Regions from separate parts of the Pelomonas candidula genome, predicted to be linked through region 3. Evidence: predicted binding sites of a transcription regulator. Region 3 holds the regulator's gene; each other region holds the start of a gene.
The links. The regulator FNR, encoded in region 3, switches genes on or off when oxygen is low (the NO sensors DNR and NnrR bind a similar motif). The targets are predictions, from matches to a motif close to TTGATNNNNATCAA.

Region 1: a site for FNR is predicted at 2,535-2,548, ahead of ACG04R_RS06285 (hemerythrin domain-containing protein). Genes of this name have one in related genera too.
Region 2: a site for FNR is predicted at 4,660-4,673, ahead of ACG04R_RS26975 (oleate hydratase). Genes of this name have one in related genera too.
Region 4: a site for FNR is predicted at 5,227-5,240, ahead of cyoA (ubiquinol oxidase subunit II). Genes of this name have one in related genera too.

Annotation. Positions count from the first base shown of each region.
Region 1 is NZ_JBIGIC010000003.1:25,194-32,649, reverse strand. Features, by position in the region: gene ACG04R_RS06295 (hypothetical protein) at 1-177, opposite strand, end outside; gene tkt (transketolase) at 452-2,437, opposite strand; gene ACG04R_RS06285 (hemerythrin domain-containing protein) at 2,583-3,185, shown strand; gene ACG04R_RS06280 (diguanylate cyclase) at 3,182-6,259, opposite strand; gene ACG04R_RS06275 (diguanylate cyclase) at 6,352-7,456, opposite strand, start outside.
Region 2 is NZ_JBIGIC010000021.1:61,528-68,983, reverse strand. Features, by position in the region: gene ACG04R_RS26990 (tetratricopeptide repeat protein) at 1-1,551, shown strand, start outside; gene ACG04R_RS26985 (GNAT family N-acetyltransferase) at 1,548-2,003, opposite strand; gene ACG04R_RS26980 (alpha/beta hydrolase) at 2,158-2,982, shown strand; gene ACG04R_RS26975 (oleate hydratase) at 2,999-4,588, opposite strand; gene ACG04R_RS26970 (DUF4405 domain-containing protein) at 4,772-5,302, shown strand; gene ACG04R_RS26965 (LysE family translocator) at 5,316-5,942, opposite strand; gene ACG04R_RS26960 (hypothetical protein) at 6,108-6,323, shown strand; gene ACG04R_RS26955 (crotonase/enoyl-CoA hydratase family protein) at 6,347-7,156, opposite strand; gene ACG04R_RS26950 (chemotaxis protein CheW) at 7,277-7,456, opposite strand, start outside.
Region 3 is NZ_JBIGIC010000008.1:205,507-212,962, forward strand. Features, by position in the region: gene ACG04R_RS17230 (hypothetical protein) at 1-95, shown strand, start outside; gene ACG04R_RS17235 (hypothetical protein) at 92-385, shown strand; gene ACG04R_RS17240 (NAD(P)/FAD-dependent oxidoreductase) at 348-1,691, opposite strand; gene fnr (fumarate/nitrate reduction transcriptional regulator Fnr) at 1,739-2,473, opposite strand; gene hemN (oxygen-independent coproporphyrinogen III oxidase) at 2,628-4,019, shown strand; gene ACG04R_RS17255 (urease accessory protein UreH domain-containing protein) at 4,019-4,645, shown strand; gene icd (NADP-dependent isocitrate dehydrogenase) at 4,720-5,976, shown strand; gene ACG04R_RS17265 (NADP-dependent isocitrate dehydrogenase) at 6,256-7,456, opposite strand, start outside.
Region 4 is NZ_JBIGIC010000013.1:93,622-101,077, reverse strand. Features, by position in the region: gene purL (phosphoribosylformylglycinamidine synthase) at 1-3,084, shown strand, start outside; gene ACG04R_RS22690 (glutathione S-transferase family protein) at 3,081-3,764, opposite strand; gene ACG04R_RS22685 (MFS transporter) at 3,851-5,182, opposite strand; gene cyoA (ubiquinol oxidase subunit II) at 5,297-6,370, shown strand; gene cyoB (cytochrome o ubiquinol oxidase subunit I) at 6,380-7,456, shown strand, end outside.

The DNA of each region.
Region 1 (7,456 bases), on a different contig from region 3:
GCGCTGGATCTCGTCGGCGGAGAACTGGGGCGGTTGGCCCGGTGTCGTCAGGCAGGCCAGCAGCGCCTTGGAGCGCACGTCGGGTGCAGGCGACAGATCCTGTGCGTGCACCGGCGCCAGTTGCCACAGCAGTACCGCTGCCAGTGCAGCGCGGCGCAGCAGATTTATCAGTCGCAAGTCTTGTCTCCCCGGACGCGTCGACGCGCGCAGAAACCGCAGCGTAGCGGAACGCGGCGCCGCAGACCTTGACGGTTGCTCAAGCGGGTCTTGACGAGACCGGGGCGCCCCGCGCCGGCCGTGTCACGTCAGCTCATGGTATCCAGGCCTGAGTTGACCGGGCTGGCCCGCGCGCCAATGACGCACAGGCCCAGCGCTCATGGCGTGAGCAATCGGCACCGGTCAAACGCTCGGATCGTGATGACCCTGTCGGTTCTTGGCGCCGCTTGGCGGCTTACTTCTTCTTCAGCACCGCCTTCACAGTCGCCGCCACGTTCTCGGGCGTGAAGCCGAAGTGCTTGAACAGCACCGGCGCCGGGGCCGATTCGCCGAAGGTGTCGATGCCGACGACGGCGTCCACGCCGTACTTCCACCAGAAGTCGCTGACGCCCATCTCCACCGCCACGCGCGGCAGGCCCTTGGGCAGCACGGTCTTCTTGTAGTCCTTGTCCTGACGGTCGAAGACGCTGGTGGACGGCATGGAGACCACGCGCACCTTCACGCCTTCGTCGGCCAGCAGCTTCTGCGCGGCCATGGCCAGCTGCACTTCGGAGCCGGTGGCGATGATGACGGCCTTGGCCTTGCCCTTGGCCGGTTCACTCAGCACGTAGGCGCCCTTGGCGATCTCGTCGACGTTGGTCTTGGGCGAGTAGGCCAGGTTCTGGCGGCTCAGCGCCAGCAGGCTGGGGCGCTGCGCGTTGCCCAGGGCCATCGTCCAGGCGACGACGGTCTCGGTCGTGTCGGCCGGGCGCCAGACGTCCAGGCCGGGGATCAGGCGCAGGCTGGCGACATGCTCGATGGACTGGTGCGTCGGGCCGTCTTCACCCAGGCCGATGGAGTCGTGCGTCATCACGTGGATGACGCGCGTCTTCATCAGTGCGGCCATGCGGATGGCGTTGCGGCTGTAGTCGCTGAAGGTCAGGAAGGTGCCACCGTACGGGATGAAGCCGCCGTGCAGCGCGATGCCGTTCATGATCGCGGCCATGCCGAACTCGCGCACGCCGTAGTTGATGTGGCGGCCATTGTTGGGCGTGCCAGCGGCGTCGAAGCGCAGGTTGGGCGTGCTGCTCGTGTTGGTCAGGTTGGAGCCGGTCAGGTCGGCGCTGCCGCCCAGCATCTCGGGCAGCTTGGCCGTGAAGGCTTCCAGCGCGATCTGGCTGGCCTTGCGGCTGGCGACGGTCTGCGCCTCGGCGTGGGCCTTGACGACGGCGTCGACGGCGATCTGCGCGAAGTCGGTGGGCAGCACGCCGGCCATGCGGCGCTGGAATTCGGCGGCCAGCTCGGGGTGGGCTTCGGCGTAGGCGTCGAAGCGCTGGTCCCAGGCGCTCTCGGCCTGATCGCCGGCAGACTTGTGATCCCACGCGGCGTAGACCTCGGCCGGGATGGCGAAGGGTTCATGCGTCCAGCCCAGCGCCTCGCGGGTCAGCTTGATCTCTTCGGCACCCAGCGGCTCGCCGTGGGCCTTGCTGGTGTTGGCGCGGTTGGGCGAGCCCTTGCCGATGTGGGTCTTGGCGATGATCAGCGTCGGCTTGTCGGCGCTCTTCTTGGCCTTGCCGATGGCATCGTCGACGGCGTCCACGTCATGGCCGTCCACCGGGCCGATGACGTTCCAGCCGTAGGCCTGGAAGCGCTTGGCCGTGTCGTCGGCGAACCAGGGCGCGACCTGGCCGTCGATGGAGATGCCGTTGTCGTCGTAGATGGCGATCAGCTTGTTCAGCTTCCACGCGCCGGCCAGTGCGGCGGCCTCGTGCGAGATGCCTTCCATCAGGCAGCCGTCGCCCAGGAACACGTAGGTGTGGTGGTCGACGATCTGGTGGCCATCGCGGTTGAAGTCGCGCGCCAGCAGCTTCTCGGCCAGTGCCAGGCCGACGGCGTTGGTCACGCCCTGGCCCAGCGGGCCCGTCGTCGTCTCGACGCCGGCGGTGATGCCCACTTCCGGGTGGCCGGGCGTCTTGCTGTGCATCTGGCGGAAGTTGCGCAGCTCCTCGATGGGCAGGTCGTAGCCCGTCAGGTGCAGCAGCGCGTAGATCAGCATGGAGCCGTGGCCGTTGGACAGCACGAAGCGGTCGCGGTCGGCCCAGTGCGGGTTGGCCGGGTTGTGCTTGAGGTGGCGCGCCCACAGCGCCACGCCGATGTCGGCCATGCCCATCGGGGCGCCGGGGTGGCCGGAGTTGGCCGCCTGCACCGCGTCCATCGCGAGGGCGCGGATCGCGTTGGCCATGAGGGTGGGGGAGGCGGTCGATGCGTCAGTCATGGCCGGAGCTTTCTTGGGCTGAAGGGGCAAAACGCGCGATTTTACGGGGGTGACTTTCGGCCGCTTGATCCAGCGCAAGGTCCGGTCGTGGTCGAGGCGCGACGCTCGCGGCATGTTCCCGTCGCCCATGCCCCTGGCCGTGCGTGTCATCCGCGCCGAGCACGATGCCCTCGCGGCCATGCTGCGCACGGTGCCGCTGCTGCTGGAGGCGCAGCGCCGCGCTGACACGCCACCGGACTTCGGCGCGCTGCGGGCGATGCTGTTCTACGTCGACGAATTTCCCGAACGCTTGCATCACAAAAAGGAAAGCGAGTTGCTGTTCCCCAAGCTGCGCGCGCTGGCGCCGGCGCTGCGCGACACGCTGGACGACCTGGAGGCCGACCACGCCCAGGGCGAGCGCGCCATCCGCGAGTTGCAGCACAGCCTGCTGGCCTGGGAGCAGATGGGCGAGGCGCGGCGCGACAAGTTCGAGCAGCAGATCCGCGTCTACGCGGCGCGCTACCTGCGCCACATGAAGCGCGAGGAGACCGAGATCCTGCCACGCGCGGCCGAGGTGTTCAGCCCCGACGACTGGGTGGAGCTGGACGAGGCCTTCGGCAGCCACCAGGACCCGCTCGCGCCGCGGCCGGGCCAGACGGTGGACGCCGCCTACGCGCCACTGCGCGAGCGCATCCTGGCGGCGCTGCCGGCACCGTTCGGCTGGGGCCCTAGCTAGCGAGCGCTCCTGAGCACGCGCAGCCGCTCGCTGGCCAGCCATTCGACGGGCGGGCGGCCCATCAGGTCGCGCAGCGCGTCGGCGTCCAGTCCGGCGTCGGCGCTGACCACGCCCACCCACCGATCACGGCCACTGCGCTTGGCCTCGTAGAGCGCGCCGTCGGCCACGTCGATGAGGGTGCCCCAGTCCAGCGCCTGCGGGTGGGCCGGGGCCAGCGGGAAGCAGGCGAAGCCGATCGAGCAGCTGCGCGTCAGCCGCTGGCCGTCGGGCAGCTCGAAGGGGCGGCCGGACACCGCGCGGCGCATGCGCTCGGCCAGGTCGGCGGCGTGCTCTCGCGAGCCGTCGCGGGCGACGACGAGGAACTCCTCGCCGCCCCAGCGCACGACGTGGTCGCTGTCGCGGCAGACCTCGCGCAGCCGCTCGCGCATCTGCACCAGCACGGCGTCGCCGGCCGAGTGGCCGTGCCGGTCGTTGACGAGCTTGAAGTGGTCCACGTCCACCAGCATGAAGATCAGGTCGCCGTTGTCCGACGGTGCGCTGCCCGCGGCATGGCGGCGCAGCGCGACGGCGATGTCGGCGTCGATGTGCTGCGTCAGGTAGCGGCGGTTGTGCAGGCCGGTCAGCGGGTCGCTGAGGCTGGACTCCTTCAGCGCCGCGGACAGCGCCTCGAGCTCGGCCGTGCGCTCCTGCACGCGCCGCGCCAGCTCGGCCTGGCGCCGCTCCAGCGCGCGCGTACGCCACTGCACGAGGCTGTAGATGCCCAACCCGGCCAGCAGCCCGCCCAGCGTGCGTGCCCACCAGGTCTGCCACCAGGCCGGCTGCACCTCGACGTCGATCAGCAGCGGCTGGTCGGTCCAGTCGCCCAGGCGGTTGCTGCCCTGCACCTGCAGCGAATAGTGGCCGGGTGCCAGATTGGCGTAGTTGGCCACGCGCAGCTCGGCGCCGGTGGAGATCCAGTCCTCGTCGTAGCCCTGCAGCCGGTAGCGGTAGAGGTTCTGCGCCGGCGCGCTGTAGTCCAGCGCGGCGAACTCCACCGAGAACGCGCGCTGCCGGGCCGTCAGCGTCAGGCCGTCACGCAGCAGGCCGGCGGGCTGGCGGCGGCTGTCGATGCGCAGCTCGGTCGCGACGATGGGCGGCTGGAAGTCCCAGCGGTGGAAATGCGAGGGCTCGACCACCAGCAGCCCGGTGCTGCCGCCGAACAGCATGCGGCCATCGGCCAGCTGGCCATAGGCGCGGAACCAGCCGGTGCCGATGTCGACGCCGTCGATCTTGCCGAACTCGGTGTACGTCCGGGTGGCGGGGTCGAACATGCCGCGGTGTGTCCAGATGCGGCCCTGGGCATCGGCCAGCAGGTTGGCGCCGAAGCTGCGGTCCTGCGCGCCGCGCGGCAGCGCCACGCGCTCGAAGTCCGCGCCCGGCGGGCGGCGGAACAGGCCGGCGCTGGTGTCTACCCACATCACGCCGCGCGGGTCGACCAGCAGGCCCAGCACGCCCTCCTGCGGCAGGCCGGCGCCGGCCGGGCGCAGGGCGCCGTCGACGAGCTGGAAGAGGCCCGCCTCGGCGCCCACCCACAGGTGGCCGTCGGCGGTTTCGACCAGCGCGTTGACGTTGCCACCCAGGCGCTTGCCACCGGCCAGTGGCAGGCGGTCCAGCTCGGTCGCGCCGGGCGCCAGCCGGTGCACGCCATCGGCCGTGCCCACCCACAGCGTGCCGTCGCGGCCGGCCAGCAGCCGGCGCACGCGGGCCTGGCCGGTGGAGCGGACCTCGCGCAGGTGGTGCTGGGTGTCGAAGCGGAACAGCTGGCCGCTTTCCGTACCGGCCCAGACGCTGCCGTCGCCGGCCTGGGCCAGTGCGGCGACGAGGCCGCTGAAGCGGGTGTCCGGCCGGATCGCGCCGGTCAGGTGCAGCTGCGGGTCCAGCACAGCGATGCCGCGCTCCAGCGTGCCGAGCCAGATCTCGCCGCTGGCCAGCTGCAGCACGCTGCGCACGTCGGTGTCGGCCAGCGGGCTGGCGGGGTCATCGTCCTGGCGGCGTACCCACAGGGCATGGTTCTCGGGGTCGTAGCGCTGCAGGCCGCCGCCGTAGCCGCCTACCCACAGCGTGCCGGCACGGTCGCGCAGCAGCGCGTGGAAGTCGGTGCCGCCCAGCGTCCAGGGGCGGCGCTGGTTGCGCTTGAGCAGCTGCAACAGGCGGCCGTCGGTGGCGCGCAGTTCCACGCCGGTGACGCGGCCCACCCAGACCTCGCCGTCGCCCACGCTCAGCAGGCTCAGCACCGGCGACGGCCGCGTGCCTTCGCCCGCCTCCAGCGCGTGTGGCGCGGTGCGGCCGCCACGGTCCACCAGCAGCAGCCGGCCGTCGCGCGTGCCGACCCAGATGCGGCCGTCGCCACCCTGGGCCAGCGCGTTGACCGCCCAGCCGCCCTCAACCGGCTCGAAGCGCTGGCTGCCGGCGCGCAGCCGTGCCAGGCCACGCCAGGTGCCCACCCAGAGGTCGCCGTCGCGGTCCACCAGCAGCGCGCCGACGCGGTCGTCCGGCAGGCCGTGGCCGTCGGCGACGCGGAAATGCTCGAAGCGGCCGGTGGCGGGGTCCAGCCGGTCCAGGCCACCGAGCAGGCCCACCCATATGCGGCCGTCCTGGGCGCGCGCCAGCCGCAGCACGCTGCCGGGCGAGATGGAGTCGGGCACGGCCGGGTCGTGCTGAAGGAAGGTCCAGCGCTCGGTCAGCGAGTCGAAGCGGGCCAGGCCGTCGCTGGCGCTGCCGGCCCACAGCACGCCGCCGCGGTCGGCCAGCAACGCGCGCAGAAAGCGGTTGGCGCGGCCGCCGGGGCGGTCCGACTCCGTCATCGGGTAGGCCCGGGTCTGGTAGCCGTCATAGCGCACCAGGCCCACGCTGGTGCCCACCCAGATCAGGCCGCGCTCGTCCTGTGCCAGCGCCGCGACGATGCCGTCGACGATGCCCGAGGTGCCGGTGGCGGTGACGAAGCGGGGCTCTGACATCGCGTCGCGCTCGGCTCGCGCGGCCGGCAGGCCGAGGCAGCAGAGCAGCAGCGGGAGCAGGACGGATGACAGACGCATCGACACGGTTGTTGTTCTAGGGGGCTTCGAGCGTAGCAGGCCACCGCGGCGGGGCGCCCCGGTCGCGGGAGCCTGCGCCTCCCCGAGGCGCGTCAGCGCGCAGGTACGCGCGCGGCGACGGACGTGACGAGCCGGACCCGTCCCGTCGCGGCCCAGTCGTCCAGGCGCCGGCGCGAGTCCTCGCGCAATTCGGCCTCGGTCGCAGCTTCGGCATCGAGCAGGCCGATCCAGGCGTTGCGGCCTTCGTCCTTGGCCTCGTACAGCGCCGCGTCGGCGAGGTCGATGGCGGCGTGCCAGTCCAGCGCGGCGGGCAGCCGCGTGCACAGCGGGAAGGCGCTGAAGCCGACCGAGCTGGTCAGCGACAGCCGGTAGCCGCCGTCCAGCGCGAACGGCTGGGCGGCGATGGCCTGGCGGGCACGCTCGGCCAGCTCGGCAGCGCGGCTGCGCGGCGTGCCGCGGGCGACGATGAGGAACTCCTCGCCGCCCCAGCGCACCAGGTAGTCGGTCTCGCGGAACACCTGTTCCAGCCGGCCGCGCATCTGCGTCAGCACGGCGTCGCCGGCCATGTGGCCGTGGGCGTCGTTGATGCGCTTGAAGTGGTCGATGTCGATGAGGAAGAACAGCAGGTCCTGCTCGCTGCCCTCAGGGCTCGCCTGCCCGGCCAGGGGTTCGTAGTGGCGCACGGCCAGCGCCGCGTCGGCGGGCATCTGGCGGTCCAGGAAGCGGCGGTTGCGCAGGCCGGTCAGCGGGTCGGTGAGGCTGGCCTCCTCCAGCTCGGCGGACTTGGCCGTCAGCGCTGCCGTGGCGGCCTCCAGTGCCTCGGTGCGCTCCTGCACGCGGGCCTCCAGCACGCGGTGGCGGCGCAGCAGCAGCCGTGTGCGCACGCGCACGATGCCGGTGACGGCGCCGATGACGGCCAGCACCGCCAGCGCGCGGGCCCAGCTGGTCTGCCACCAGGCGGCGCGCACGTCGACGTCGACGACCAGTTCGCCCGAGCCCCAGGCGCCGTCGCGGTTGCTGCCCTGCATGTGCAGCCGGTAATGGCCCGGCGACAGGTTGGTGTAGGTGGCCGTGCGGCCCAACGTGCCGTCCACCCAGGCGTCGTCCAGACCTTGCAGCCGGTAACGGTAGCGGTTGCGGCTGGGCTGGCTGTAGTCCAGCGACGCGAAGGACAGGCTGAAGGCGCGCTCGCCGGCC
Region 2 (7,456 bases), on a different contig from region 3:
GACGAGGGTGGGCAGCCGGAGCCCAAGCTGACGCTGTACTACGCCAGCCGGTTGTCGGCGCTGCGCGAGGTGGACGGCAGCGGGCCGGCCAACGCGGTGGGGCTGTACAGCAGCTGCGCATCGGGCGTGCAGGGATTCAACGTGCTGCTGGAGCGCATCCCGAGCCTGCGCGACGAGCAGCTCGACAAGAGCAAGCTGGACGACACGCTGTCCTACGTGTTCGAGGCCTACACGCGGCACTTCCTGTACCGCCACACGGACATCCGCACGCCGGCGTCCTTCATCGACGGCTTCGCGCAGTACTTCTCCAGCGTGCGCTTCTCGGCGCAGCAGATGGTGGTGGGCCGCACGCCGCCGGCGCTGGGGCAGTACCTGCACTTTCTGAGCGAGGGCCGCCGCTATGGCCTGGACTACGAGGACGTGCTGCAGAACAACATTGCCAACGCGAAGAGCTATGGCGGCGAGGCGGGCGTGCGGCTGGAGTTCGAGGCCAAGTCCTGGCTGCTGACGCACTACATGCTGTCGTCCGATGAGAACCGCAAGCGGCTGGGCCACTACCTCGCGGCCGTGGAGCGCGGCGCGTCGCCGACGGTGGCATTTGAGCGCGTGTTCGGCCTGAAGAAGGGCGACGCGGGCCAGGTGATGTGGCGCTACGGCCTGTCGAGCGTGAAGGCGCTGCGCGTGGCGATGCCGTCGCTGCCCGTGGCGCGGGTGAGCTTTCGCACGCTGCCGCAGGCGTCGGGTGAGTTCCTGCTTGCCGAGTCGGCACTGAAGAGCTGCCCGAGCCGGCCGGCCGGCGAGGCGCTGCTCAAGCAGGTGGCCGCGCTGGCGGCCCGGTTCCCGAACGACGAGCGTGCGCGCCTGACCTTGAGCCGGGCGCAGATCGACTGGGGCAATCCGCAGGATGCCGTGCCGGCGCTGAACGCCCTGGTGGCCGCCGACGAGGCGAATGCCGAGGCCTGGACGCTGCTGGGCATGGCCGGGCTGCGCCTGGCCGAGCGCAGCGAGGGCGACGCGAGGCGCGCCCATCTGCAGGCGGCCGTGGGCCAGCTGCAGCGTGCGCGTGCCTTGAGCCCGCAGTCGCCGGAAGCGGCGCTGGCGGTGTTCAAGGCCGAGGTGGCGGCCACGGAAGAGCCGGGCAGCGCGGCGCTGCAGGGCGTGATCTCGGCGTGGCAGGCGTCGCGCGAGGTCGATGCGCTGGCTCGCTCGGCCGCGCTGGCCTACGCCTACGAGGGCAACGCGGACGCCGCCTACCAGGCGCTGGGCGCGCTGGCCGGGAGCGCGGGCGCGGGCGACTCGCCGCAGGCCCAGTGGGCGCGGCAGTGGCAGGGCCGACTCAGCACGGGTGTCGCGCGCCGCGACATCCTGGCCGAGATGCGCCGCGACCCGGTGCCCGAGATGCCGTTCAAGGAATGGACCCTCGACAAGAAGAGCGCGATGCAGGCGGCGGAGCTGGCCGCCGGTCTGGAGGGGGCGCAGTCCTTCATGCAGCAGCAGGCGGAAAGCCAGCGCACGGAGGGCGCGCAGCTGCCCCAGCAGCCGCAGCGTTAGCCGCCGATCGCCTTCTGCATGAACACGCTGAGCGGGTCGTCCGCGTAGCCGCCGAAGGGCCCGCATCGCTCGAAGCCGAGCGCTGCGTACAAGCCCAGCGCTTCGGGCTGATAGGGCCCGGTCTCCAGCGTGAGCAGCCGGCAGCCGGCAGCGGCGGCCGCGGCTTCCAGCACCTGCAGCAGCCGCCGCGCGACGCCTTGGCCGCGGCTCGCGGGGCTGACGTACATGCGCTTGATTTCGCCATAGGTGTCGCCCAGCACGACGGCGCCGCAGCCAAGGGCGACCCTAGCGTCGTTGCGGGCGACGTAAAACAGCACGTTGTCCTGCTTCAGCGAGGTCAGGTCCAGCGCGTGCCGGCTCTCGGGCGGGTAGAGGCTGTCCTGGTAGGCGTCCAGCTCGGCGATAAGGGCGATGACGTCGGGCTGGTCGGGAGTCTCTCGGGCGATTTGCATGGGTGGCGGTGGCTGCGGGTGTCGGCGTGCATGCTAGGGGCGTTTGCCGGCGCGAGCCCGCGGGTTCGCCAACCCGTGCTTCTCGCCGTCACGCGGCGCCAGCCGTCGCCCCGGTCGTGCGTATGCTCGCGGCCGTCACAACCGAGAGAGCCCCATGTCCTTACGTCGGTGCCTGCTGCTGGGCCTGGCCTGCATGGCCTGCGCCTGCCGCGGCGTGGGCCCGTCGGCCGATGCCCGGCCGTCCGCTGTGCAGCCGCCGCCGTCCGCGGCGTCGGCACCTGCCTACGTTTACGCCGGCACGGTGGAGCGCAACAAATCGATCGCGTCCGGGTACACGGGCATCGCCTACCCCTTCCACGTCTACCTGCCGCAGGGCTATGCCACGTCGGGCAGGCGCTACCCGGTCATCTATGCGACCGACGGGCAGTGGTCTTTTCAGGCTTTCTCTCGGATGCTGGACCAGCGCCACAAGCAGACGATCCTCGTGAGCATCGAGCAGGGCGGCCCCGAGCCGGATCGCCGCGCCATCGACTACACCGCCGACGGTGCGCCGGCCTACAGCAGCTTCCTGAAGCAGGAACTGGTGCCACTGATCGAGGCCAGCTACCGCACGACGACGGCGCGTACGTTCGCGGGCACGTCCTACGGCGGTCTGCTCGGGGCCATCCTGTTGAGTCACGAGAGCTCGACGACGCCGTTCTTCGGCAACTACCTGCTGTTCGACGGCGCCTTCTGGGGCCTCACGCCGCAGAACCTCCGTGACGAGGACGCGCGCTTTGCGGCCAGCCGTCGCCTGCCGGTGCATCTGATCCTCAGCAGCGCCAGCGCGCCGGGCAACGTGCAGGACGTGGATGCCTACCAGGTGCGCTACCGGCGGCGGGGCTACGAAGGGCTGGTGATCGACCGCCGGGACTTCGGCGTTGCCCACGACCACGTTGCCAAGCCGTCGTTCGACTGGGCCATCGACCTGATCGAGTAGCGCGCCGTCGCCGTCGTCAGCTGAACGCCGCCGTCAGCGCCTCCAGGCCGACGTGCGGGTCGTGCAGGCCCTGATAGATCGGCGGGATCGGCTTGTCCACGCCGAACAGGCGGTAGACGGCGTGCATGGCGCAGTGCACGGAGTATTCGACGGTGTAGACCGTGTCGTCCGGCAGCTCGACGTGCTGGCCCAGGAAGGCGAAGTTGGCCGCGCCTTCGGGCAGCACGTGGGGGCGATCGGCCGGTTTGCGCGGTGCGAACATGGCCGAGCCGTAGGGGAGCATGACCGGCGTCACGTCGGTGCTGGCCAGCGCCACGGCGCGGATGTCGTCGAAGCCGAGGTGGTGCAGCAACTCGTCCAGCAGCTCTCGGCCACCGCACTGCGACATGGGCTTGTGCACGAAGTCGCCCGGTGCGTCGATGAAGAGGCCGTAGCCCCAGGCGGTGTAGGTGTCCGCCGGCATGCCGGGGAAGTGCGGCTGGTAGGGCACGACGAGGGACATCAGCCAGTTGGAGTCCGTCAACGTCATCAGCGCGCCGGTGCCGGGCTCGTTGCCGCTGAAGCCGATGAGCCGGTCCAGCAGCGTGCGGCCGTGCATGGTCAGCGTGAAGGACAGCCATTTGTTGTCGTCCACGTTGAAGAAGGTGTGCGGGCGGCCGAAGTCGTCGGCCTTGGGCGCCAGCGTCTCCCACAACGACCAGGCGCCGTCGCGGCGGTCGCGGATCAGCTCGGGCGCGTCGGTGTTGCTGCCGTAGGTGGCGTCGGCGGTGATGGAGCCCAGCGTGATGAAGCAGGCGTCGCCCGGCGCGATGTCGATGGCCTGCGCGCCCTGGGCCGTCTGCACGTGCAGCCGCGTGGCGCGGCGGGCGGCGGGGTCGCGCTGGTCGAAGTCGACGTCGGTGACGCGGTGGCCGAAGCGCACGTCCACGCCCTGGGCCGTCAGCCAGCGCTGCAGCGGCACGGCGATGGAGTCGTACTGGTTGTAGGGCGTGCGGCGCACGCCGGCCAGCGTGTGCATGCGGGGGAACTCCTGCAGGAAGCGCAGGAAGTAGCGCCGCAGCTCGATGGCGCTGTGCCAGTCCTGGAAGGCGAAAGTGGTGCGCCACATCTGCCAGAAGTTGCTCTGGAAGAAGTGCGGCGAGAACAGCTCGTCGATGCGCCGCGCGCCCAGCAGCGACTCGGGCGTGGCGAGCAGGCGCGTCAGCTCGGCGCGGTCGCGGCCATCGAGACCGTAGTGGCGCGCATCGACGATGCGCGGGCCCCGGGCGATGAGCCGGGCGTGAGCCTCGGTGCGCACCTGTTCGTTGAAGGCGACGATCTCCTGCCGCACCGACAGGCCCGGCTTCTCCAGCGAGGGAATGCCGTCCAGCAGGTTCCACAGGCACTGGTAGACCTCCTCGCAGAGCATGCGCCCGCCGCGGGTCACGTAGCCGGGCTGGGTGGGCGAGGCACTGCCGTCCAGGCAGCCGCCGGCGATGCCGAGTTCTTCGAGGATGTGGATGCGGGCGCCGGGCATGCCGGCGTCGCGGATGAGGAAGGTGGCCGCTGCCATCGAGGCGATGCCGCCACCGACGAGCCAGACGTCGGCGTTCTTGGGGTCGAGCATGGGGAGGAGGGCGGCGCTGGCCGCTCGGAAGAGGTGTTGCCTGACTCTAGGCAGCGGCCACCCGGCAGGCTCTGATCCCGGTCAACTTGCTGCGTGTTGAGGGGGCGGCGAGTACAGCAACGTGGCGTTCACCGGGCGCAGGGATGATGCGCAGGTTCTTGTCCTTCCATTGCTCCCATCCTGATGACGACTCCTTCCGTTTCCCGCCACTGGGCCACGCCGCTGGTCATGGCCTGCTTCACCCTGATGGCCGCCACCGGCGTGATGCTGTTCTTCCACTGGCAATCGCCGTTGCAGAAGGACATTCACACCTGGCTGGGCTGGGGCCTGGTGGCCGCCGTGATGTTGCACGTGCTGTCCAACCTGGCGGCGTTCAAGCGGCACTTCACCGGCCATCGCCGCGCGCTGGCGTTGCTGCTGGTGGCGGTGGCCGTGTTCGCGGCCACCGCCTTCGTGCGCCCGGCCGACGGCGGCAAGGGCGGCTCGATGGCCGCCGTCGCGGTGCAGGCGCTGGCGCGCGCACCGTTGCGCGCGGTGGCCGAAGTCTTCGGCCTGTCGGTCGGCGAAGCGCGCGAGGCGTTGGCCGGCGCCGGCCTCACGCTCGCGGACGACAACGCCAGCCTCGATGCCGCGGCGCAGGGCAACCGCGACCAGGTCAACAAGGGCTTGAAGGCGCTCGCCGCCGCCGCGTCGCGCAAGGCTGCGTCGCGTTGAGCGGCGCCGGCTTTCAGCGTGCCGCGATCATGCGCACGCCCAGGCCGATGAACACCGTGCCGGCCAGGCGGTCCAGCCAGCGGCCCACGCCGGGCCGGCGGTTCAGCCAGGCGCCGACGCTGCCGGAGAAATAGCCCAGCAGCCCGAACAGCAGCACGGCCTGAGCCGTGAAGAGCAGCCCCAGCAGCCCCAGCTGCCACGCCACCTCGCCCTGCGACGCGACGACGAACTGCGGCAGGAAGGACAGGAAGAACAGCACCACCTTGGGGTTGATGGCGTTGGCGATCAGCCCCTTCACGAACAGCTGGCGCAGCGGCGTGGTATCCGTCGCCTCGCCACCCACGCGCACCGCGCCGGCATGCCGCCAGGCCTGCACGCCCATCCAGACGAGGTAGGCGCCACCGGCCACCTTCAGCAGCGTGAACGCGACCGGCGACGCCGCCACCAGCGCACTCACGCCGACGACTGCCAGCAGCGTGTGGCTCAGGCAGCCCAGCGCGCAGCCGAGGCCGAACGCGATGCCTGCCCGCCGGCCGCGGGACATGCCCATGCTCAGCACCATCAGGTTGTCCGGCCCGGGCGTGGCGGTCAGCACCAGCGCGGTGGCGAGGAAGGCGAGGGTCTGGGTGAGTGTCAGCATGGCAGGCACGTGGAAAGTTCAACGGGAGCGATGGCGGAAGGAGCCGAACCAGCCGGCTGTGTCAGCGCGGGCGCTGATACAGGGCGGCTGAACGCAGTGCCAGCTGTGCCTTGGCGCCGGTGGGAGCGAAATCTATCGTGAGCCAACGCATCACGAAAGAGTCCCATGCTTCGCACCGCCACTCGTACCCCGACCGTCGATGTCCCGGACCTGCTCCGGCGCGCCGGTGCCTGGCTGCGGCGGACCTGGCATCAGCCACATGTGGACGACGACGAGCGCTTCCTCCGCGAAGCGCGGGACATCGCCGACCTGGAGCGGCGGCTGCAACAGTTGGAGCGAGGCCCCACGCCGCGCTTCGGCCCGCTGCCGCCGGGGCTCTGATCGGCCGGCCGGGCCGCCAGGGTTCAGTCGCGGAAGGTCGCGGTGCCCTTGCCGGCCATCATGGCCTTCTGCAGGTCCTCGCTCATCAGCATCGCCGCGTTCCAGGTCGCGATGTGGTTGAGGCCGTCGGCCACCGAATGGTCGCGCGCGTAGTTGAGCTGTTCCTTGGTGCCGCGGATGGACAGCGGCGACTTGGCGGCAATGGTCGCGGCGATCTCGCGCACGCCGGCCTGCAATGCCTCGCGGCTGTCAAACACGCGGTTGACCAGGCCGATCTCGCGCGCCTCCGCGGCCTCCACGCGCCGGCCCGTGTAGGCCAGCTCGCGCACCAGGCCCTGCGAGCCGATCAGCTTGGGCAGGCGCTGCAGCGTGCCGACGTCGGCCACCATGCCGATGTCGATCTCCTTGATCGAGAAGTAGGCGTCCGCACTGCAGTAGCGCATGTCGGCGGCGCAGATCAGATCGATACCGCCGCCCACGCAGGCGCCGTGGATGGCCGCGAGCACCGGCTTGCGGCAGCGTTCCAGGCTGGTCAGCGTGTCCTGCATGTCGAGGATGACGCGGCGCAGGCTCTCGCGCGTGCGGCCGTCGCAGGGGTCCTGGATCTGCGGGGCCAGGCCCATCATCATCTGCAGGTCGATGCCGGCGGTGAAGTGCCGGCCTTCGCCCTCCAGCACCGCCACGCGGGCTTCGGGCTGGGCGTCGATCCAGTCGAACGCGCGGCGGATGTCCTGCCACATCACCGCGTTCATCGCGTTGGCCTTGTCGGGGCGGTTCAGGCGCACGGTGGCGATGTGGTCCTGGATGGAGACGGCGAGGGTTTCGAGTTGCATGGGGGGCGAGGGCCTTGGGGCTGCGTGGAGGCCGATCATGCCGCGACCCGCCCGCCGGTGTCTGTCACCCGGGAGGCGCCGGCCGGCAGAGGTGCGCGCGCCGGGCGCTCCCGCGGCTTCTCAGTAGAGGGCGGCGGCCGGGCGGCTTTCGCAGACCAACTGGGCTGCGCTGCGTACGAGGTAGCTGGCGTTCGGCTCGCGGGTGGTCAGCATGCGTTCGCCAGGGCGGCCGGGGAAGCTCGACGTCTCGGCCGCGTGGGCTGGCAATAGGGCCACCAGGCGGTCGGCGCGCAGGGCGAT
Region 3 (7,456 bases):
CCGAGCCGGCCGACCTGCGTGCCAAGGCCGGCGACATGCCGGCGCTGACGGCCCGCAACCATGCGGCGACCGGTGTACCGGGAGCCTCGCGGTGACAGGCGCTCCCGGCCCCTCGCGCGTCGCACGGTTCGCGATGGCGGTGGCCTGGTCGTCCTTCCTGTCGGCAGGGGTGCTGGAAGCGCTGGTGTTCGCCGTCGTCGACCCGGCGGACCTGCGCTGGTTCGGTGGCGCGCAGGTGGACTTGTCCACGCAGGCGGTCTACACCGTCAGCTTCCTCATCTTCTGGGGTGTCATCGCGTTGGGCGCCAGCCTCGCGCTGCTGTTGGTGACGCTGCCGCCCGAGGACGTCAAGCCTGCGCGTCGCTCGCCGGGCTGGCCTCGCTGAGCTGGGCGGAGCCCGCGTTCGCGACGACCCGCGCACCGCGGTCATAGGTCCAGTAGGCCCAGGCCCAGTCCAGCAGCACGACGAAGCGGTTGCGGTAGCCGATCAGGAAGTAGACGTGGGCGAACAGCCAGAACAGCCACGCGAAATAGCCTGAGAAACGCAGCGGTCCGGCCGGCGAGCCCAGGTCCACGACGGCGCTGTTGCGGCCGATGGTGGCGAGGTTGCCGTAGTCTGCGTAGCGGAAGGCCTGCGTGGCTTCGCCGCGCACGCGTCGCAGGATGTTGGCTGCGGCGCAGCGGCCCATCTGCTTCGCACCGGGTGACACGCCTGGCACCGGCCGCGGCTGCTTGCCCGGCGCGTGGCTTTGCGCGGCGGCCAGGTCGCCGATGACCTGGATGGCCGGGTTGCCCTTCAGGCTGAGGTCGGGCTCGACGACGACGCGGCCCGCGCGGTCCAGCGTGCAACCGGTGGCCTCGGCCAGTGCGCGGCCCAGCGGCGATGCCGCCACACCGGCCGCCCAGACGATGCAGCGGCTCAGCAATCGCTCCGAACCGGCGCTGGTCGCGACGTCCAGCCCCTCGGCGTCGATGCCGGTCACGCGCGCCCCCAGCTTCACCTCGACGCCCAGCGCCGTCAGCTGCTCGCGGGCGCGTTCGCTCAGGCTCTCGGGCATGGCGGCCAGCACGCGCGGGCCGCCCTCGACGAGCAGCACACGCGCCTGGCGCGGGTCGATGCGGCGGAACTCGCCCGGCAGCGTGTGGCGCGCGATCTCGGCGAAGGTGCCCGCCAGCTCCACGCCGGTGGGCCCGGCGCCGACGACGACGAACTGCAGCAGCGCGGCGCGCCGGGCCGGATCGTCTTCGCGCTCGGCAGCCTCGAAAGCCATCAGTACGCGGCGGCGGATCTCGAACGCGTCGGCCAGCGTCTTCAGCCCCGGCGCGAACGGGGCCCAGTCGTCGCGGCCGAAGTAGCTGTGCGTGGCGCCGGCGGCGACGATGAGGTGGTCCCAGCGCAGCAGCGCGCCGTCCCTCAGCGTGGCGGTCTTGCCCTGCGCGTCGATGGCGACGACCTCGCCCAGCAGCGTCGTCACGTTGCGCTGGCGGCGGAACAGATGCCGGATCGGCGCCGCGATGGACGGAGCCGACAGGCCCGCCGTCGCCACCTGGTACAGCAACGGCTGGAACAGGTGGTGGTTGGTCTTGTCGACGACCGTGACGTCGACATCGGCACCGCTCAACGCGCGGGCCGCCTCCAGGCCGCCAAAGCCGCAGCCGATGATGAGGATGTGGGGACGCATGGAGCCCATCCTACTCGCGCTTTTGTGCGCTGCAGCATGGGCGCCGGAGAGTCCCGTCAGCAGCGGCTGTTGTTGACGAGCGCCTGCAGGCCGGCCTGGTCGAGGATGCGCAGCTGGCGCTGCTTGACCTCCATCAGCCCGTCTTCCTGGAACTTGGAGAACGTGCGGCTGACGGTCTCGAGCTTGAGGCCGAGGTAGCTGCCGATCTCCTCGCGCGTCATGCGCAGCACGAGGCTGGAGGCCGAGAAGCCGCGTGCCTGCAGTCGTTGCGTCAGGTTCAGCAGGAAGGCGGCGAGCCGTTCTTCGGCCCGCATATTGCCCAGCAGCAGCATGACGCCATGGTCGCGCACGATCTCGCGGCTCATGATCTTGTGGAAGGAGTGCTGCAGCACGGTGAACTCGCGCGACAGGTCTTCCAATTGCGAGTAGGGGATCACGCAGACCGACGAGTCCTCCAGAGCGACGGCGTCGCAGTGGTGGTGGTCGCTGCTGATGCCGTCCAGCCCCAGCAGCTCGCCGGCCATCTGGAAGCCGGTGACCTGGTCGCGGCCGTCTTCGCTGTTCACGCAGGTCTTGAAGAAGCCGGTGCGCACGGCGTACAGCGCCTCGAAGCGCTCGCCGTTGCGGAACAGGTGCTCGCCGCGCGAGACGGTGCGGCGCTTGGCGACGAGGGCGTCGAGCTGGCCCAGTTCGGTGGAGTTCAGTCCCACTGGCAGGCACAGCTCGCGCAAGTTGCAACTGGCGCAGGCGACCTTGAGCGGCTCGATGGCGGCGGGAGAGTGCGTCGGCATGTCTGGGCGGGGCGACATGCGTGTGACGGGCGTCAGGGTCGTCAGCATGGCGTTATTGGGTTGGATCAACTGGTTCACATTCTTGGTCGGGTCGTGCGCTGCGGGCTTGACGCCGATCAAGGCCGGCCCGCGTCGCCCTGGGCAAAGTGCAGCCATGACTGCTGTAACCGCCCGCCCCCCCGAACTCGAGATCGCCGACCTCCTGCGCCGTCACGACGTGGCCGGGCCGCGCTACACCTCCTATCCGACGGCCGATCGCTTCGTCGAAGCCCATCAGGCCGACCAGCATCTGCAGGCGCTGCGCCAGCGTGGCACGGCGCAGCCGTTGTCGGTCTACGTGCACATCCCGTTCTGCGAGCAGCTCTGCTACTACTGTGCCTGCAACAAGATCATCACCAAGCACCACGAACGCGCCGCGCCCTACCTGGCCGCGCTGGAAGTGGAGATGGATCTCGTCGCCGAGGCTCTGGGCGGCGCGGCGCCGGTGTCGCAACTGCACCTGGGCGGCGGCTCGCCCACCTTCCTGTCCGACGACGAGTTGAGCGTGCTGATGGACGGGCTGCGCCGGCGCTTCAAGCTGCTGCCCGGCGCCGAGCTGTCCATCGAGGTGGACCCGCGCACGGTGGACCTGAATCGGCTCGCGCACCTGCGCCTGCTGGGCTTCAACCGCTTGTCCTTCGGCGTGCAGGACTTCGATGCCGCCGTGCAGAAGGCCGTGCACCGCGTGCAGCCCATCGAGCAGGTCGCCGCGCTGATGCAGACTGCCCGCGAACTGGGCTTCTCGTCGACCAACGTGGACCTCATCTACGGCCTGCCGCTGCAGACGCCCGAGAGCTTCGCCCGCACGATCGCGCAGGTGGCCGAGCTGCGGCCCGACCGCATCGCGATGTACGCCTACGCCCACCTGCCGCAGCGCTTCAAGCCGCAGCGCCGCATCGCGGCCGAGCTGCTGCCGCCGGCCGGCGACAAGCTGGCCATGCTGTCGGGCGCCATCAGCGCGCTGCTGGGCGAGGGCTACACCTACATCGGCATGGACCACTTCGCGCTGCCCGACGACCCGCTGGCCGTCGCCAAGCGGCAGGGCCTGCTGCACCGCGGCTTCCAGGGCTACTCGACGCAGCCGGACTGCGACCTCGTGGGCCTGGGCGTGTCCGCCATCAGCCGGGTGGGCGCCACCTACGCGCAGAACGCCAAGACGCTGCCGGAGTACGAGGACGCGCTGAAGCTGCGCCAGTTGCCCGTGCAGCGCGGCCTCGCACTGACGCGCGACGACCTGCTGCGCCGCGCCGTCATCATGGCGCTGATGTGCCAGGGTCGCGTCGAGTACGAGTCCATTGCGGCCTCCTATCTCGTCGACGTGCCGACCTACTTCGCGCCCGAACTGGCGCGGCTGGAACAGCTGGTGGGGCAGGGCCTCGTCGCGCTGGAACCGGACGCCATCCAGGTCACGCCGCTGGGCTGGTATTTCGTGCGCGCCGTCGCGCTGGTGTTCGACCGCTACCTGCAGGCCGACGCGAGCCGCGAGCGGTTCTCGAAGATCATCTGATGTCTCTGGACGCCGCGCTGATCGCGTCGGCCACGCTGATGGGCCTGGCGGGCACGCCGCACTGCGCGGCGATGTGCAGCGCGCCTTGTGCGCTGGCCGGTGGCCCGCGGCCAGCGAGGCTGCTGGTCGGCAGGGTGCTGGGCTACACGGCCGGTGGCGCCGTGGCGGCGGCATCGGCCGAAGCGCTGGCGCGGGCGTCGCAGAGCGTCGTGCTGCTGCAGCCGGCCTGGGCGCTGGTGCAGGCCGCGATGCTGCTGCTGGGCCTGACGCTGCTGGCCCGTGGCCGCGTGCCGGCCTGGCTGGGCGCCGTGAACTGGCGGCCCAAGCCGCGCCATGCCTTCGCCACCGGCGTTGCCTGGGTGGCGATGCCCTGCGGGTTGCTGCACGCGGCGCTGCTGCTGGCGGGGCTGTCGGGCTCGGTCATGAGTGGCGCGGCGGCAATGGCGGGTTTCGCGCTGGCCAGCACGCCGGGCCTCGTCATCGCGCCGCTGTGGCGGGCGCGGCTGCTCAAGCGCGGCGCGGGCGGCGAGGTGCTGGCGCTGCGCCTGGCCGGCTTCGCGCTGGCGGCGGGTGCGGCCTGGGGCCTCGCGCATGGCGTGTGGGAGCGCCTGCTGCAGGCCTGCTGAGCGCCGCCGACTGCCACTGGCGGGCCATAAACTCGCCGCATCTTTTTTCTCGCATCGCTGCGAAAGCCCACGCCATGTCCCCACGCATCCAGGTGCCCGAAGGCGGCCAGAAGATCACCGTCAACGGCGACTTCTCGCTGAACGTGCCGCACAACCCCATCATTCCGTACATCGAGGGGGACGGCGTCGGCCTGGACGTCACGCCGGTCATGCTGAAGGTCGTGGACGCCGCGGTCGCCAAGGCCTATGGTGGCGCGAGCCAGATCCACTGGATGGAGGTCTACGCCGGCGAGAAGAGCACGCGTGTCTACGGTCCGGACGTGTGGCTGCCTGCCGAGACGGTGCAGGCCGTCAAGGACTGCATCGTCTCCATCAAGGGCCCGCTGACGACACCGGTCGGCGGCGGTATCCGCTCGCTGAACGTGACGCTGCGCCAGGAGCTGGACCTCTACGTCTGCCTGCGCCCCGTGCAGTACTTCAACGGCGTGCCCAGCCCCGTGAAGGAGCCGCACAAGGTCGACATGGTCATCTTCCGCGAGAACTCGGAGGACATCTACGCCGGCATCGAGTACGAGGCCGGCAGCGACAAGGCCAAGAAGCTGATCGCCTTCCTGCGCGACGAACTCGGCGCCAAGAAGCTGCGCTTCCCCGAGACCTCCGCGCTGGGCATCAAGCCCGTATCGCAGGAAGGCACGGCGCGCCTCGTGCGCAAGGCCATCCAGTACGCCATCGACCATGACAAGCCGTCGGTCACGCTGGTGCACAAGGGCAACATCATGAAGTTCACGGAAGGTGCCTTCCGTGACTGGGGTTATGCGGTGGCGCAGCAGGAGTTCGGCGCCCAGCCCATCGATGGCGGCCCGTGGTGCCGCCTGACCAACCCGAAGACCGGCAAGACCATCACGATCAAGGACGTCATCGCCGACGCCTTCCTGCAGCAGATCATCCTGCGCCCGGCCGAGTACAGCGTCATCGCGACGCTGAACCTGAACGGCGACTACATCTCCGACGCGCTGGCGGCTCAGGTGGGCGGCATCGGCATCGCGCCGGGCGCCAACATGAGCGACACCGTCGCGATGTTCGAGGCCACCCACGGCACGGCGCCCAAGTACGCCGGCAAGGACTACGTGAACCCGGGCTCCTCGATCCTGTCCGCCGAGATGATGCTGCGCCACATGGGCTGGACCGAAGCAGCCGACCTCATCATCAGCGCGATGGAGAAGGCCATCCTCAGCAAGAAGGTCACCTACGACTTCGCGCGGCTGATGGACGGCGCGACGCAGGTGTCGTGCTCGGGATTCGGCGACGTGATGATTGCCCAGATGGAGTGACGCGGCCCGGGCATCGCCCGGCGGCGCCGTTCCGCCAGCCCCGCCGTCGCAGGATGTCGGGGCTTTTTGCGCGCCCCAAAAGGAAACCCCGGCGTAGGGCCGGGGTTGTGGCGACTCGCGGTGCTTCACGAGAGGCCGGGTTAGGGGATTGCAGGAGGCAAACGCCTGGGTCTGACTTTACGTAACAAGCTTGAAACCTGGCTTGCTGCAGGATGACAAAAACGGTGCCAGGCGTGAAAAAGGGGCGCCGGAGGCGCCCCTTTCAGGTGCAGGCGTGCATCAGGCCAGCGCGGCCAGTGCGGCGTTGAACGTCGCGCTGGGGCGCATGACCTTGTCCAGCTTGGCCACGTCCGGCAGGAAGTAGCCGCCGATGTCGGTCGGCTTGCCCTGCACGGCCTTCAGCTCTTCGGCGATCTTGGCCTCGTTGGCGGCCAGCTTGTCGGCCAGCGGCTTGAACTTGGCGGCCAGTTCGGCGTCCTCCGTCTGCGTGGCCAGTTCCTGCGCCCAGTAGAGCGTCAGGTAGAAGTGGCTGCCGCGATTGTCGATCTCGCCGGTCTTGGGGCTGGGGCCCTTGCCGTTGTCCAGCAGCTTGCCGGTGGCAGCGTCCAGCGCCTTGGCCAGCACCTTGGCCTTGGCGTTGCCGTTCTTGATGCCCAGCTCTTCCAGGCTCACGGCAAGGGCCAGGAACTCGCCCAGCGAATCCCAGCGCAGGTGGTTCTCTTCCACCAGTTGCTGCACATGCTTCGGGGCCGAGCCGCCGGCACCCGTCTCGTACATGCCACCGCCGGCCATCAGCGGGACGATGGACAGCATCTTGGCCGACGTGCCCAGCTCCATGATGGGGAACAGGTCGGTCAGGTAGTCGCGCAGGATGTTGCCGGTGGCACTGATGGTGTCCTGGCCGCGGATGACGCGCTCCAGCGTGTAACGCATCGCGCGGACCTGGCTCATGATCTGGATGTCCAGGCCGGTCGTGTCGTGCTCGTGCAGGTACATCTTGACCTTGCGGATCAGCTGCGCCTCGTGCGGGCGGTAGCTGTCCAGCCAGAAGACCACCGGCATGCCGGAATTGCGGGCGCGGTTGACGGCCAGCTTGACCCAGTCGCGGATGGCGGCGTCCTTGCACTGGCACATGCGCCAGATGTCACCCTGCTCGACGTTCTGGCTCAGCAGCACCTCGCCCGTTTCCAGGTCGGTGATGTTGGCGACGCCGTCCTCGGTGATCTCGAAGGTCTTGTCGTGCGAGCCGTATTCCTCGGCCTGCTGGGCCATCAGGCCGACGTTGGGCACCGTGCCCATGGTCTTGGGGTCGAAGGCGCCGTGCCACTTGCAGAAGTTGATCATCTCCTGATAGATGCGGGCAAAGGTCGACTCCGGCATGACGGCCTTGACTTCCTTCAGGCGGCCATCGGCACCGTACATCTTGCCGCCGGCGCGGATCATGGCCGGCATGGAGGCGTCGACGATGACGTCGTTGGGC
Region 4 (7,456 bases), on a different contig from region 3:
GCCCGCCCCGAGCAGGCTCAGGTGCTGATGAAGGTGGAGACGCACAACCACCCGACGGCCATCTCGCCCCACCCGGGCGCGTCCACGGGCGCTGGCGGCGAGATCCGCGACGAAGGCGCCACCGGCCGCGGCTCCCGCCCGAAGGCGGGTCTGACGGGCTTCTCGGTGTCCAACCTGCATCTGCCGGGCCTGAGCGAGCCCTGGGAACAGAACCCCGTGGGCAAGCCGGCCCACATCGCGAGCGCGCTGCAGATCATGATCGACGGCCCGCTGGGTGGCGCCGCCTTCAACAACGAGTTCGGCCGCCCGAACCTGGCCGGCTACTTCCGCGTCTTCGAGCAGACGGTTGCCGGCGTGCGCCGCGGCTATCACAAGCCCATCATGATCGCGGGTGGCCTGGGCACGATCCGCTCGGACCTGACGAAGAAGATCGAGTTCCCCGCCGGCACGCTGCTGATCCAGCTCGGCGGCCCGGGCATGCGCATCGGCATGGGCGGCGGCGCCGCGTCGTCGATGGCGGCGGGCACGAATACGGCCGATCTGGACTTCGACTCCGTGCAGCGCGGCAACCCCGAGATCGAGCGTCGCGCGCAGGAGGTCATCAACCACTGCTGGGGCCTGGGTCAGGACAACCCGGTGCTGGCCATCCACGACGTGGGTGCGGGCGGCATCTCCAACGCCTTCCCCGAGCTGGTGAACGACGCCGGCCGTGGTGCGCGCTTCGACCTGCGCAAGGTGCCGCTGGAAGAGTCCGGCCTGGCGCCGAAGGAAATCTGGTGCAACGAAAGCCAGGAGCGTTACGTGCTGGCCATCGCGCCGGAGAGCCTGGAGCAGTTCAAGGCCTTCTGCGAGCGCGAGCGCTGCCCGTTCGCCGTCGTCGGCGTGACGACGGAGGAGCGCGAGCTCAAGCTTGTCGATGACCTGGCCGGCGACGACCACCCCATCGACATGCCGATGGACGTTTTGCTGGGCAAGCCGCCCAAGACGCACCGCGACGTGACCCGTGTGGCCCGCGACGGCGGGGCGCTGGACCTGACCGGCGTCAAGCTGGAGCAGGCTGCGTTCGACGTGCTGCGCCACCCGACGGTCGCCAACAAGCGCTTCCTCGTCACCATCGGCGACCGCACCGTGGGCGGCCTCAACCACCGCGACCAGATGGTCGGCCCCTGGCAGGTGCCAGTGGCGGACTGCGCCGTCACGCTGGCCGACTTCAAGGGCTTTGCCGGCGAGGCGATGAGCATGGGCGAGCGCACGCCGCTGGCGTCCATCGACGCGCCCGCCTCGGGCCGCATGGCGGTGGCCGAGGCCATCACCAACCTGCTGGCCGCCCCCATCGAGCTGCCGCGCGTGAAGCTCAGCGCCAACTGGATGGCCGCATGCGGCGAAGCGGGCGAAGACGCCGCGCTGTTCGACACCGTGAAGGCAGTCGGCATGGAGCTGTGCCCGGTGCTGGGCGTGTCCATCCCGGTGGGCAAGGATTCGTTGTCGATGCGCACGAAGTGGGATGACAAGCAGGTCACCGCGCCGGTGTCGCTGATCGTCACCGCCTTCGCCAGCATTGCCGACGTGCGCGGCACGCTGACGCCCGAGTGGCAGCGTGAGGACTCGGCGCTCATCCTGATCGACCTGGGCCAGGGCAAGCACCGCATGGCCGGCTCCATCCTGGCGCAGACGCTGAACCAGTTCGGCAGCGACGTGCCTGACCTGGACGACCCGCAGTTGCTGGTCTCGCTGGTCAACGCCGTCAACGAACTGCGCGCCGCGGGCAAGCTGCTGGCCTACCACGACCGCTCCGACGGCGGCCTGTGGGCGGCGGCCTGCGAAATGGCCTTCGCCGGCCAGACCGGCCTGAGCCTGAACATCGACATGCTGGTGACCGAAGGCGACGGCATCAGCGACAGCCGTGCCGACACGGGTGACTCGAAGAACTGGGCTGCCCAGGTCAGCGGCCGCCGCGATGAGCTGACGCTGCGCGCGCTGTTCGCCGAGGAACTGGGAGCACTGATCCAGGTCCGTGCGGCCGACCGCGATGCGGTCATGCAGGTGCTGCGTGCGCACGGCCTGTCCAAGCATTCGCATGTCGTCGCCAAGCCCAACGCGGCGCGGCAGATGGAAGTCTGGCGCGATGCGAAGAAAGTCTTCGCGGCCGACCTGACGGCGCTGCAGCAGACCTGGGATGAGGTGAGCTGGCGCATCGCCCGGTTGCGTGACAACCCGGCTGGCGCCGACGCCGAGCACGCCGCCGCCGGCAAGGCCGACGACCCCGGCATGCACGTGCACCTGACGTTCACGCCGGAAGCCCCCTTCATCAGCACCGGCGCCAAGCCCAAGGTCGCCATCCTGCGCGAGCAGGGCGTCAACTCGCACGTCGAGATGGCCTACGCGATGTCGCTGGGCGGCTTCGACAGCTTCGACGTGCACATGAGCGACCTGCAACGCGGCGACGTGAAGCTCGACGGCTTCGCAGCGTTCGTGGCCTGCGGCGGCTTCAGCTACGGCGACACGCTGGGCGCAGGCGAAGGCTGGGCGCGCAGCATCATGTTCAACCCGGTGCTGACCGAGCAGTTCCGCGCCTTCTTCTCGCGCTCCGACACGCTCGCCTTGGGCGTGTGCAACGGCTGCCAGATGCTGGCCGCGCTCGCGCCCATCATCCCGGGCGCCAACGCCTGGCCGCGCTTCACACGCAACCAGAGCGAGCAGTACGAGGCCCGCCTGGCCCTGGTCGAGGTGCTGGATTCGCCCAGCGTCTTCTTCAAGGACATGGCTGGCACGCGGGCGCCGATCGCCGTCGCGCACGGCGAGGGTTTTGCGAACTTCGCGCGCCAGGGCGATCCGTCCAAGGTCATCGCCGCGATGCGCTTCGTCGACAACCACGGCCAGGCCACCGAGGCCTACCCGTTCAACCCGAACGGCAGCCCGGGCGGCCTGACCTCCGTGACGACGGCCGATGGCCGCTTCACGGCGCTGATGCCCCACCCGGAGCGCGTGTTCCGCAATGTGCAGATGAGCTGGACCTCGGGCGACCGCGCGCAGCACAGCCCGTGGCTGCGGATGTTCCAGAACGCGCGCAAGGCGCTGGGCTAAGGCGCGTCGCCGCTGAGGAAGCGCGCGGGCAGCGCGTGCCTCAGCGGGTAGTACTGAAAGACCGGCCGCGCCTCGACGATGCAGCGCCAGACCGATGGCCGGGCCAGCAGCCGCTCGAAGTAGGCGGCGAGCCGCGTGTGTTCCGGCCCGAACGGGCGCACGATGGCGGCGTAGAACAGCGCTGGCGCGGCGGCGCAGTCTGCAAGGCTGAAGTCTTCGCCTGCGGCCCAGGCGTGCTCGCCCATGCGGCTGTCGATGAGGTCGTAGGCCCTCCCCAGGCCGTCGACGCTGGCCTGCATGGCCTGCGGGTCGCGCTGAGCCTCCGGGCGCAGGATCTGGGCGATGTAGCGCTGCATCGGGTCCATCACGTAGAGGTCGAACAGGCGGTCCCACAGGCGCACGTCCAGCTGCGCGTCTAAGTCGTCGGGCAGCAGGCGCTGGCGGCCGGGGTGGCGGCGGTCCAGGTATTCGATCTGCAACGAGGTTTCCGGCACGACTCGGTTGCCGTCCACCAGCAACGGGATCTTGGCCGTGGGCCACAACGCGGCGTAGGCGGCGCGCGCAGCCGGGTCGCCGAGGTTGACGACCTGCGCTTCGAACGGCGTGCCGTTCTCGTACAGCGCGATCAGCAGCTTCCAGCAGTAGGAGGACAGCGGGTGGTAGTGCAGCGTCAGGCTCATGAGGGGGCTCGGCCGGGTTTTGATTGAAAAGGTGGCGGCGCAAAACAAAGGCGGGCCGCAGCCCGCCTTGGCTGGCATCCGCCGCGTCAGTCCTGGACGACGGCCGCCTCACGCAGCTTCTTGTTGACCCGCAGCGCCAGCAGCGTGCAGACCACCGCGGACAGCAGGTAGACGGTCAGCGATCCGAGCCCGAAGCGCGACGACAGGAACAGCGCGATGACCGGCGCGAAGGCGGCGCCCAGCAGCCAGGCCATGTCGGCCGTCAGCGCCGCGCCGGTGTAGCGGAAATGCGGCAGGAAGTTGGACGTCACCGAGCCGGCCGCCTGGCCGTAGGACAGGCCCAGCAGCACGAAGCCGATCAGCAGGAAAGCTGCATGGCCCGGCTTGCCGCCGCCCAGCATGAACGGCGCTGCCAGCGCGAACACGCCGATGGCCAGGGCCAGCGTGCCGAGGAAGCTGCGGCGGCCGATCTTGTCGGCGATGAGGCCGGACATCGGCATGGCCGCGGCGGCGAAGGCGGCGCCCAGCAGCTCCATCTTCATGAAGTCGTCGATGCCCTGTGGGTCCGACAGTGCGACCCAGGACAGCGGGAACACCGTGACGAGGTGGAAGAGGGCGTAGCTGGCCAGCGCGGCAAAGGCGCCGATGACGATGTGATGGCCTTGCGCCGGCAGCAGCTCGTGCAGGTGGGCAGGGTCGAGCTCATGCTCCTCCATGCGCTTCTCGTACTCGTGCGTGACGACCAGCCGCAGCCGGGCGAACAGCGCAACGACGTTGATCGCGAAGGCCGTGAAGAATGGGAAGCGCCAGCCCCAGGACAGGAAGTCCTTGTCGTCCAGGCTGCTGAAGACGTAGAGGAACACGCTGGAGGCGACGAAGAAGCCCAGCGGCGCGCCCAGCTGGCCCAGCATCGCGTACCAGCCGCGGCGGTCCGGCGGCGCGTTCAGCGCCAGCAGCGACGGCAAGCCGTCCCATGATCCGCCCAGCGCCAGGCCCTGGCCGATGCGGCACAGCGCCAGCAGCACGATGGCGGTGCTGCCCGCCGACGCGAAGCCCGGGAGCAGGCCCATGCCGACCGTGGAGCAACCGAGCAGGAAGAGGGCGGCGGTCAGCTTGGTCGAGCGGCCGAAGCGGCGCTGGATCTCCATGCCGATCAGCGTACCGACCGGTCGGACGACGAAAGCCAGCGCAAAGACCAGAAAGGCGTACAGCGTGCCGGTCAGGCGGTCGGCGGCGAACGGGAAGAAAACCTGAGGGAAAACCAGCACCGAGGCGATGCCGAAGACGAAGAAGTCGAAATATTCGGACGCTCGGCCGATGATCACGCCGACGGCGATGTCGCCGGGGGCGAGTTCCTCGTCGGTACGGGTCGTCAGCGGGCCGGACTGGGGAGTTTGGAAGGTACTGCTCAGGGCCATGATGGGCTTGTCTCCGTCTGTGACTAGGACAAAATGTCCAATCGTTGATTTGCCTCAATCAACTTACATTCCCGTCCCACGTGCAAGATCGTTAACCCTCGCGCGTTAGTCCGGATGTACCTCAAAAACACTCTCCTTACTCGCGTCCCGGTCTTGCTGTCCGGGCTTGCCTTGAGTGGCTGCAACGCCATCGTGATGAAGCCTCACGGCGACATCGCGCAGCAGCAGGCGAACCTCATCGTCACGTCGACGCTGCTGATGCTGCTGATCATCGTGCCGGTGATCGCGCTGACGCTGTTCTTTGCGTACCGTTACCGCCAGTCCAACACCGAGGCGACCTACTCGCCGGACTGGGACCACTCCACGCGCCTGGAACTGGTGATCTGGGGTGCGCCGCTGCTGATCATCATCGCGCTGGGCGCGATCACCTGGATCAGCACGCACAAGCTGGACCCGTTCCGACCGCTGGACCGCATCTCCGAGAGCAAGCCGCTGGCTGCCGACGTGAAGCCGCTGGAGGTCTACGCGGTCGCGATGGACTGGAAGTGGCTGTTCATCTACCCCGAGCAGGGGATCGCCCTCGTCAACGAACTGGCCGCGCCGGTGGATCGCCCGATCCACTTCCGCTTCACGTCCACGTCGGTGATGAACACCTTCTACGTGCCCGCGCTGGCCGGCATGATCTACGCGATGCCGGGCATGCAGACGCAACTGCACGCCGTCATCAACAAGGCGGGCGTCTACGACGGCCTGTCGGCCCAGTACAGCGGTGCCGGCTTCTCGGACATGCGCTTCAAGTTCCACGGCCTGACGGACGAGGAATTCGCCAAGTGGGTCGAGTCCAACAAGGCCGGCGGCAACACGCTGACGCGTGCCGACTACCTGAAGCTGGAGCAGCCCAGCACCAAGGAACCCATCCAGCGCTTCGCCAGTGTCGAGCCGGGCCTGTGGGGTGCCATCGTCGACCGCTGCGTCGACGGCAAGAAGATGTGCACGAGCACCATGATGGCCATTGACGCCGCCGGCGGGGCCGGCAAGGGCGGCGTGGCGGGCACGATGCGCACGGCCTGGCGCGATGCCGAAGGCACGAAGCGCGAGCGCACCGTCGTGGCTGCGCTGTGCACGCCGACCAATCCGCTGGGTCTGCCCGCCGAGGCCCAGACCGAGACCGCTGCGCCGAAGAACTGAGTCCGACCCATGTCCAATGCCATCGTTGCGCAGCATCAGGCTGCCGAACAGCTTCATCCCATCTTCGGCCGTCTCGGCCTGGATGCGCTGCCGCTGCACGAGCCCATCCTTGTGGGCACCTTCATCATGGTCGCGCTGGGCGGCCTGTTCGTGCTGGCCCTGCTGACCAAGTTCCGCCTCTGGGGCCCGCTGTGGCGTGACTGGATCACCAGCATCGACCACAAGAAGATCGGCATCATGTACATCGTGCTCGGTGTCGTGATGCTGCTGCGCGGCTTTGCCGACGCGCTGATGATGCGAGCCCACCAGGCACTGGCCTTCGGTGACAGTGCCGGCTTCCTGCCGCCGCACCACTACGACCAGGTGTTCACCGCCCACGGCGTCATCATGATCTTCTTCGTCGCGATGCCGTTCGTGACGGGCTTCATGAACTACGTCGTGCCGCTGCAGATCGGTGCGCGCGACGTGGCCTTCCCGTTCCTGAACAACTTCAGTTTCTGGATGACCGCTGGCGGCGCCGTGCTGGTCATGCTCTCGCTGTTCGTCGGCGAGTTCGCGAAGACTGGCTGGCTGGCCTATCCGCCAATGTCCGGCCTGCTGGCGAGCCCCGACGTGGGGGTGGACTACTACCTGTGGTCGCTGCAGATCGCGGGGGTGGGCACGACGCTGTCGGGCATCAACCTGATCGCGACCATCATCAAGATGCGCGCGCCCGGCATGACCATGATGAAGATGCCCGTCTTCACATGGACCTCGCTGTGCACCAACGTGCTGATCGTCGCCACCTTCCCGGTGCTGGCCGCCACGCTCGCGCTGCTGACGGCCGACCGCTATCTCGGCACCAACTTCTTCACGAACGACCTGGGCGGCAACGCCATGCTGTACGTGAACCTGATCTGGATCTGGGGCCACCCCGAGGTCTACATCCTGGTGCTGCCGGTGTTCGGCATCTTCTCGGAAGTCGTGTCCACGTTCAGCCGCAAGAAGCTGTTCGGCTACGCGTCCATGGTCTATGCCACGGTCGTCATCACGATCCTGTCCTACCTGGTCTGGCTGCACCACTTCTTCACGATGGGCTCGGGCGCC